2 regions of the Paenibacillus sp. PvR098 genome follow, and region 1 is predicted to be linked to the other one. Evidence: predicted binding sites of a transcription regulator. Region 1 holds the regulator's gene; the other holds the start of a gene.

Region 1 (4,734 bases):
AGCAAAGGTATATTTTCAAACACATGAATCACTACATAGAAGAAGCTCATTTTTCATATCCTAACTCGACAAACTTTCATTGCTTTCCATGCGTATATTGTGTTATTTTTATTTTTGTGAAATTTACCGTCAAATTTCTACATAATCTTGCTTGCTACAATAAATATTCTATTATTCATTAGATTTTCGGGAGGCTATAAGCTATGCTTTTTAGTAAAAAAAACGATACGGACTTTCTTCTCCTACTCATCAAAGCGTCAGAAAACACACTGCATGCGGCTCAGATGTTTCGCAACGCAGTTATGGGAGATCAGCCTCCGGCTACATTCTACCCGCAGCTGAAGGATCTGGAGAATAAAGGCGATGAAATCACGCATCAAATTTTCAAAGGTCTGAATAAAGTGTTCATCACTCCAATCGACCGCGAGGATATTATGGAGCTTGCCTCTAAGGTAGACGATGTCATGGACGGGATCGAAGCTACAATTGCACGTTTTGATTATTTGAACATCACCGTATCTGACAAATATATGAAAGAATTCTCCGCGGTTATCGTGGCCAGCTGTCAGCACATCCTAGATGCGTTCAAGCTGCTTTCCAAAAAGAAGTACATGCAGCTCACGGAACACACGGTTCAGATTAACAGCTTGGAAAATGAAGCCGACCGCCTGATGCGCGAAGGTATTCGTGAGATTTTTACTAATCCGAAGGATCCATATCATGATTTCAAGCTAAAAGAACTTTACGAGCGTTTGGAGCAGACGACCGACGCATGCGAAGACGTAGCCAATATTCTGGAGAGCGTCGTGTTGAGATATTCCTGAGTCGCCGCACGGGTTACTTAGGAATTTCCCAGTATGCTTAGGAGGACATTATGTTAACCATTCTTATCATCATCGTAGCCTTGGCACTGATCTTTGATTTTATTAACGGATTTCACGATACGGCCAACGCTATCGCAACCTCCATTTCAACAAGAGCACTGTCGCCGCGTTTTGCCGTGCTTTACGCAGCCGTATTAAATTTTATCGGAGCATTGTTTTCTTCGGAAGTTGCCAAAACGGTCGGCGGAAGCGTAGCGAATCCGGCTGCGATCGAAAACGGCATGTATATCGTTATCGCAGCATTAATCTCGGCCATCATATGGAATCTGCTCACTTGGTATTACGGTATTCCTTCATCATCGTCCCATACGCTGATCGGGTCGCTGGCTGGAGCTGTTATTGCGGGAGCTGGTTTAAGCGGGGTCAATTGGTCAGGGTTTCAGCAGATCGTCCTTATACTCATCTTATCGCCGATCATCGCATTTGGTACGGGTATTCTCATCATGTGGATCATCCGTAAGCTGATCTTGCTTAGAGGAAATCAATCACGTTCAAAGCTCAACCGTACCTTCCGCAGCTTTCAGGTAATATCCGCTGGGTTGCTCTCGTTTTCTCATGGTGGTAACGATGCGCAGAAGGCGATGGGAATTATCGTGTTCGCATTGGTTGCCATGGGTTACCAAACGGATTTGGAAGTTCCTCTCTGGGTAAAGCTCTCGGCAGCTACCGCAATGGGACTCGGGACTTCGATCGGTGGTTGGAAAATTATTAAGACGGTGAGCAAAAAGCTGCTCAAGATTGAGCCGATCAATGGCTTTGCCTCCGACTTGAACTCATCGATCATCATCCAGACCTCCACCTACCTTGGGATGCCGTTATCAACGACCCACGTCATTTCATCATCGATTATCGGTACCGGTTCCGTTATGCGGTTCCACGATGTCAAGTGGGGCACGGTAACTCGAATGGTTATGACATGGGTGATTACGATCCCGATCAGTATGGTGCTTGCCTTCTTAATTTACAAAATCATCTTCTCATTTACATTGTAAAAATAAAGCCCGGGTGCAAAGAATTTTGCCCCGGGCTTTATACGTTAATCCAAAAGTTACTCCAAATAATAAGCCAAGCTTTGCAGCTCGGTAGTGAAATCTGCATGATGAACGCGAATCTCACCCGGCACCTTGATAATCATCGGGGCGAAATTAAGAATCGCTTCCACACCCGCTTCAACAAACTGGTTAGCCACCTGCTGCGCCTCTATGGCTGGAACCGTAATAATCCCGATACGCACTTTAAATTCCTGCAGCGTATCTCCAAGCTCATCCATCGGCTTTACCTTCAGGTTGTTGATGGATTCCCCGATTTTCGCTTGTTGTGAGTCGAACACAGCCACGATTTTCATATTATCCTTAAGATAGGCATTATAATTGCAAAGCGCCCGACCGAGATTCCCCGCGCCGACCAATGCGACCGGAATCACCTTATCCAGCTTCAATATTTGTCGGATTTTTTCGATCAAATAGTCAACATCGTATCCGATACCCTTTTTCCCGAATTCCCCAAAATAGGCTAAATCCTTGCGAATTTGCGCAGGGTTTAAATCCAGCTTTTGTCCAAAATCCTGCGAGGACACCGTTTGTACATTTTTCTTGCTTAGCTCATTCAAAAACCGAAGATATATCGGAAGACGACGAACGACCGCTTCGGATATTTTTAGAGTTTTCATGCTTCATTTCCACCCATCCACTGCTTTATTCTTGGTACTAGCTGATTCGAATTCATGTGCTCAATTTTCGGACCAGGCAGCGAATATAAGAAATACTTGCCGTAATTCGTATCGATAACGCGCGTATCGTATATAATGACAATTCCTTTGTCCGATGCTGTACGCACTAGACGTCCGAAGCCTTGTTTAAAGCGAATGACCGCTTGCGGTACAGACAGTTTCATGAAAGGATTCAGGTTCTTTTGCTTAAGCTTTTCCGTCTTCGCTTCGACGAGCGGATGGTTGGGAGGCTGAAATGGAAGTCTGACGATCGCTAAACAGCTAAGCGCATCCCCGGGAATATCGACCCCTTCCCAGAAGCTGCTCGTTCCGAGCAGTACACTGGCGGAACTATTCTGAAACAGACGCGTCAGCTTGCTTCGGTTACTGCTATCTACACCTTGACCCAACACGGTCACTCCGAATGGAGAAAGCATATCCTTCAGTCCCGCATGCACCGCTTTGAGCATTCGATTGGACGTAAAGAGCACCAGCATGCGGCCGCGCGTCTCGAGCGCCACCTCCGCAAGCGATGGCACCAATCGATCCAAAAACTCCTTCTCGCCGTTCGCTCCGCGCAGTGTAGGGAAATCCCGGGGGATGGCCACCAACGCCTGCTTGCGATAATTGAAGGGGGATGGCAACTGAACCGTTTTTAGCTTACTATTCGGTTCCCCGTCCTTAAGGCCCAGCTGCTCGCATGTGTAGTCAAACGACTTCCCTACCGAGAGTGTTGCTGAAGTCATAATTACGCTGTCCTTCACATCGAAAAAGTACTGCTTCAGCATTTCGCTGACATCAACCGGCACACAGAATAGCTGCAGCGATCGGTTCTTATTGTACATGCCTCCTTCGAGCCAGTACACGTAATTAGCGTCAGGTTGCGTCATGAAAAAATGAAGCGCATCCCGATGGCGGTAGAGCTCTTTCACGGTTCCTGTCAAATCAGTGATGGAGCTTTGCACATCGTACTCATCCTGAACCTCTTTGATTTCCGTAATCAGCTGATCAAGCCTCTTCAAAGCTTCGTTAAAATGAAGGTGCATGTTTTCTTCCAATATGGACAGCTTATCCCAACCGGTCGGGAGCGATTCCTTCTTCAGCCGGAACACAAGCGAGCTGCCCTCTGTTTGAGCTCCGTCGCTTTTTGAGGCAAGTAGATGGTAAAGCAATTCGCTCAGCTGCTCCCATTCCTCTTTAAGCAGCACAAGCTGCTCTACGGCCTGATCGATCTTGCTGCACCAGCCCTGTGACCGTTCGTCCTCAAACTTCTGCAGGCGAAAGCGCAAGGTGGAAAGCTGACCGGATCGGCTGTCTTTATACAGCCAGTGCAGGGTATTCATCAGTCCATGATAATGCAAGTCGATACCCAGGTGCTTGCCGGCCACTTCCTCAAAATGATGCGCTTCATCAATGACCAAATGCTTGTATGCCGGCAAAAGACGGTTTTCCGCCTTCGTGTCAGTGAACAGCATCGAATGGTTTGTAATGATGACGTCTGCCGTGTTAGCATCATGGCGGGCACGATGATAGAAACACTTTTTAAACCAGGGACATGTCCTGTTCAAGCACGAATCCGAATCACTCTCAACCGTTTGCCAGAATTGCCTTCCTTTATTTGCAAAGTGAAGCTCCTCATCATCCCCGCGCTTCGTCTCACCGAGCCAAACCACCATCTGACCGGCAGTAACCCTATCATCTCGTCCATTTTCAAAATCAAGCGTATTCAACTTCTGCTCAAATTTGCGCAAGCATAAATAATGGCTTCGGCCTTTTAAAACAGCGGCTTTAAAGCGGGAGGGAAACAATTCATCGAGCAACGGGAGGTCCCGCTCCCGCAGCTGTTCCTGAAGATTGATAGTATGGGTGCTTACAAGTATTTTTTTGTCTTGTTTTAAGCCGTAATAAAGAGATGGAATTAAATATCCAAGAGATTTGCCGGTTCCGGTTCCTGCTTCGATCATCAGATGCTGACCTTGCTCGAGAGCTGACTCAACTTCTTTGAGCATGGTTACCTGCGCCTCGCGGTCTTCGTAGGCATCAAACCGCTGCTTTAAGACCTGTTTCAACTGCTCGTAGAATGAACCAAAATCACCAGGCAGCTCGCCAGTCGCTTTCTCTTCCTGTTCCAGTTCTTCTCCC
Region 2 (4,734 bases), 990 kb from region 1:
GAGTACTGGGTCTTCCTGACGATTTGCTGCAAAAGGAAGGTAAATTTACACTGCATGAATACGAACGGATGAAATGGCACGCGGAAATCGGGGCTGCCTTTGTGCAGCAAGCCACGTCTCTGGAAGGGGGCGCTTCGATGATCCGGCATCATCATGAGTGTGTGGACGGGAAGGGTTACCCGAATGGTCTCAAAGCGGAGGAGATTCCGACCGGGGCGAAAATACTCCATGTGGTGCAAAGCTTTCTAGCCATTATTGGTGGAAGAAAATACAGGGAGCCCTATACGTTCGAGCAGGCCATTGAGAAGCTGAAGGCCGCTTCTGGCTCCCAATTGGATGAAGCGGTTGTAAAAGCCCTTATTGGATGGTTCCGCAAAAAACAAAACGGCGTTTCTACGACCACTCGCTCACTCGGGCCGTGCTGGGAAATGAGCTGCACCCCAAGCGACATATGCACGACTTGTCCCGCATACCATAACGTGAAGCAAAATTGCTGGGAGCTCGAGTCAAATAACTGCGTTGCCCATGGCAAATCGTGCAGCACATGCTATGTTTATACCGAAACCTTATCCCGATTAGGCCGAGACCCGTAGTGGGGGTCGCGGCTTTTGGCCTCTACAGCTTGCGCTAATATGAAATTATCCACAAGGTTATCCACAAAACTAACATGTTATTTATGGAGTCTATGTATAGGTTTATTTAAAATTAATAACATATCCACAAAATAAGTTATACACAGGTTAATTTTTTAAATTAAATTACCTTAATAATTATAAGAATCATGGGACTTTAAATGTAAGTTTACCGATGGAAGCGGCGAGAAGAAACTGCTTCCGTAAAATACAAAGAAGCCTGCTGGTGCACAACTCTTGCCCGGCAGACTTCTTTGTATCATATCCGAGCGTTCATTTTGCTTTCCCATTTTTGTTGATTCGTCGGCTTGTTCTTTCGTTCAATAAAAGTTATTCTATTTAGAAAGTAAATGTCATATGTAACTACAGCTGATATGAAAGGAGGAGTACACCGCATGGGGGAACCTCGTAATAGGACGAATACGTTTAGACGGTTCTTTCTAAATAATAAATTCGTCTTGTTTTTATTCGTTATGCTTTTGATCGGTTTAAACATCCTGGTTTTAGACAAGATCCCTTATGTGTTCACGCCTTTTGTTGTACTGGTCAAAACGGTGCTGCTCCCGCTTCTCTTAACAGGGATTGCTTTCTATCTGCTCAATCCGGTTGTGGATTGGATGGAGAGAAGGAAGTTTAGAAGAGTGTACTCTATCCTCATTCTGTACTTGGTCATAGCTTGTGCAATTACCCTTATCGTGGTGGCGGTTGTACCGTTAATCCGTGATCAGGTGCTGAGCTTAATCCATAACATTCCAAAATACAGCCGAGAGATCGAAATACGATTCGGGCAGCTTATGGGAAGTCCGTTTCTCAATCAGATTCAGCAAACGCTAGGCACGAGCTCCACCGATTGGACGAATGATCTTTCCCAGAGAGTATCCGCCATAGTGAATCGGGCGGGAGCAAGTATTGGAACTTTTTTGGGGGCTGTAACGGAAACCATTCTGGCCGTGATTACGGTGCCGTTTATCTTGTTTTATTTGCTTAAGGACGGCAAAAAGCTGCCGCATTTTATTTTGGAATTCATTCCGACGGCGCTTCGCGAACAGATACATCGGGTTATGATTGAAATGAATAATCAGATCAGCTCCTATATTCGGGGACAGATCATTGTCAGCTGTTGTATCGGCTTTTTATTATATGTGGGCTATCGTATTATCGGCTTGGAGTATTCTCTTGTACTGGCGATTGTTGCGGCGTGCACGAGTGTTGTTCCATATTTGGGTCCTGCAATTGCCATCACCCCGGCGTTGATTGTTGCCATCGTAACATCGCCGGTCATGCTGCTGAAGATGATCGTCATTTGGACCATTGTGCAGCTAATTGAAGGCAAATTCATCTCGCCGCAAATTATGGGCAAATCGCTCCAGATACATCCGATCACGATTATTTTTGTTATTTTAACGGCGGGCAACTTATTTGGGGTGTTCGGCGTGATCATGGCCGTTCCCGGTTATGCCGTATTAAAAGTGATCGTATCTCATTTGTTCGAATGGGCTAAGGAACGCTCTGGATTATATAAACCCATAGATTAAGACAGTGTGTAGAGTAGAGGCATCCCTTGAAGGGGATGCCTTATTTGTCATGCCCTTCGTTCATAAAATGTCCACCGATTTGGGGGATGTTTTCCTTACCGGATTTGTCACAGTTTTAACCGATCTGTAACACATTCCACGAAAAGGCCATGCTATGATTTATTCATTAAGTGAAATGAATCACAAAGATTTGAACATATTGTGAATTTGTTCACAAATGCTTTTTTTCTGAGAGGAGATGAGCCATCATGAATTACCGCAAGCTTTTATTTTCTCCACTGGCCATCATTTTGGTTATGCTGCTAAGCGGCTGCGAACTAAATATGGTTGTCTTCGAACCTCAAGGACCCGTGGCGAGAAGCATTATGGAGCTGATCAACTGGTCGTTGATGTGGATGCTTCTGGTTGTAGTCGTTGTATTTGGACTGTTTGGTTATATTGTCTGGAAATATCGGGAGAGGCCTGAAAATAAGGATTACGAACCGCCCGAAGAGCACGGCAGCACACTGCTTGAAGTGATCTGGACGGCTATTCCGATCCTGATTGTTATAGCCTTGACCATTCCAACCGTAAAAACGTTGTATGATCTGGAAGAAATCCCTAAGGGCTATGAGGAAAAAGCGCCCATTACCATTCATGTCACCTCAGCGGATTGGAAATGGATCTTTAGCTATCCGGAGCAGGGGATTGAGACTGTCAATTATGTCAATATTCCCGAGGATACACCTGTTCTGTTTAAGTTAACGTCTGCCAGCACGATGCAGTCCTTCTGGGTTCCGGCATTAGGCGGGCAAAAATATACGATGGGCAAAATGCAAACGCAAATGTATCTTGTTGCAGATCATCCCGGCTCCTATTTGGGCAGAAACACCAACTTCAATGGGCGTGGGTACGCGGAGATGGAGTTTGAAGTGTTAGCTCAAACCCAAGAGGATTTTGACCAATGGGTCAAGGACGTCGAACAAACAGCCCCTAAATTAACGGAAGATAAGTATGAAGAATTGTTGAAACCGACTCATTTGGGTCGTCTAACCTTTTCCAATACGCATCTGGAATGGGTTAACCATGCAGAACCCGATTCCAAGACGTATACCAATCCTGAGCTTTACAGGTACCATGGCTATCAAGGCAAAGTGTTTGAAGAAGAAGATAACTACAAGAACAAAGATAACGATACAAGCAGTACTGGCAACCATGTAGAAAGTGAAGACAAGGCTAAGACCGACGGAGGTGAGCATCATGGGCATTAAATGGAACGAGATTTTTATTACAGGGGATCCGATGATCTTAGGTGCGCAGATTTCCATTGTTTTAACCATCATTGGGATTGTCGGGGGATTGACCTATCTCCAAAAGTGGAAATGGCTGTGGAGGGAATGGCTGACCACGGTTGACCATAAACGAATCGGGATCATGTATATCATTGCCGCTATCCTGATGTTTTTCCGGGGCGGTATGGACGGATTATTGATGAAAGCACAAACGTCCAGACCGGAAATGGAGTTATTGAACGCCCAGCATTATAACGAAATTTTTACGACGCATGGCGTCATTATGATTTTGTTCATGGCGATGCCGTTTCTGATCGGTTTGATGAACGTGATCATTCCGCTTCAAATCGGTGCAAGGGATGTGGCTTTCCCGCAATTGAACGCCTGGAGCTTCTGGTTGTTCTTCAGCGGTGCGATGCTGTTCAATATTTCTTTCGTTATTGGCGGATCTCCCGATGCGGGATGGACGTCCTATTTCCCTCTCGCGGGTAAAGAGTTCAGCCCGGGGATCGGTAACAACTATTATGCGATTGCTTTGCAAATCGCCGGTATTGGGACGCTGATGACAGGGATTAACTTTATTGTTACCATTCTCAAGATGAGAACCAAAGGCATGACGTTAATGAGAATGCCGATGTTTACATGGACGACATTCATTACATCGGTCATCATCGTAGCGTCCTTTCCAATCTTTACGGTAGCTCTTGCTCTGATGACGTTCGATCGTTTGTACGGCACTCATTTCTTTACTTTATCCGGCGGCGGTATGGATATGCTGTGGGCGAACCTATTCTGGTTATGGGCTCATCCGGAAGTCTATATTGTGGCGCTCCCGGCGTTCGGTATTTTCTCGGAAATTATCGCAACATTCTCCCGCAAAACGCTCTATGGGTACAAATCCATGGTGTTCTCGATTGTAGGGATTGCCATTCTAAGTATGGTCGTGTGGGTTCACCATTTTTACACGATGGGAGCGGGGGCGTTAGTTAACTCGTTCTTCTCGATTACGACCATGATGATCGCAGTTCCGACGGGAGTTAAGATGTTTAATTGGATGTTTACGATGCGTAAAGGACGCATTAAAATGACGACCGCGATGCTCTGGGCCTTGGCATTCATACCTTGCTTTGTTATCGGCGGGGTCACAGGTGTCATGCTGGGCATGGGGGCGGCTGACTATCAATACCACAATACGCTTTTCTTGGTCGCGCATTTCCATTATGTGCTTATTCCAGGTGTAGTATTTGCAGTATTTGCAGGCTTATACTACTGGTGGCCTAAAATCTTCGGTCACAT

The links. The regulator Rex, encoded in region 1, represses fermentation and respiration genes when NADH is low (regulators of the CRP and FNR family bind a similar motif). The targets are predictions, from matches to a motif close to TTGTGAAATATTTCACAA.
Region 2: the regulator Rex is predicted to act here: its motif matches at 2,367-2,384, upstream of qoxA (cytochrome aa3 quinol oxidase subunit II).

The regions. Positions count from the first base shown of each region.
Region 1 is NZ_JAFIBU010000001.1:1,206,115-1,210,848, forward strand. It holds gene JOE45_RS05900 (hypothetical protein) at 1-50, opposite strand, end outside; gene JOE45_RS05905 (DUF47 domain-containing protein) at 204-824, shown strand; gene JOE45_RS05910 (inorganic phosphate transporter) at 875-1,876, shown strand; gene JOE45_RS05915 (redox-sensing transcriptional repressor Rex) at 1,933-2,553, opposite strand; gene dinG (ATP-dependent DNA helicase DinG) at 2,550-4,734, opposite strand, start outside.
Region 2 is NZ_JAFIBU010000001.1:2,196,403-2,201,136, reverse strand. It holds gene JOE45_RS10990 (HD-GYP domain-containing protein) at 1-593, shown strand, start outside; gene JOE45_RS10985 (AI-2E family transporter) at 1,028-2,167, shown strand; gene qoxA (cytochrome aa3 quinol oxidase subunit II) at 2,416-3,417, shown strand; gene qoxB (cytochrome aa3 quinol oxidase subunit I) at 3,407-4,734, shown strand, end outside.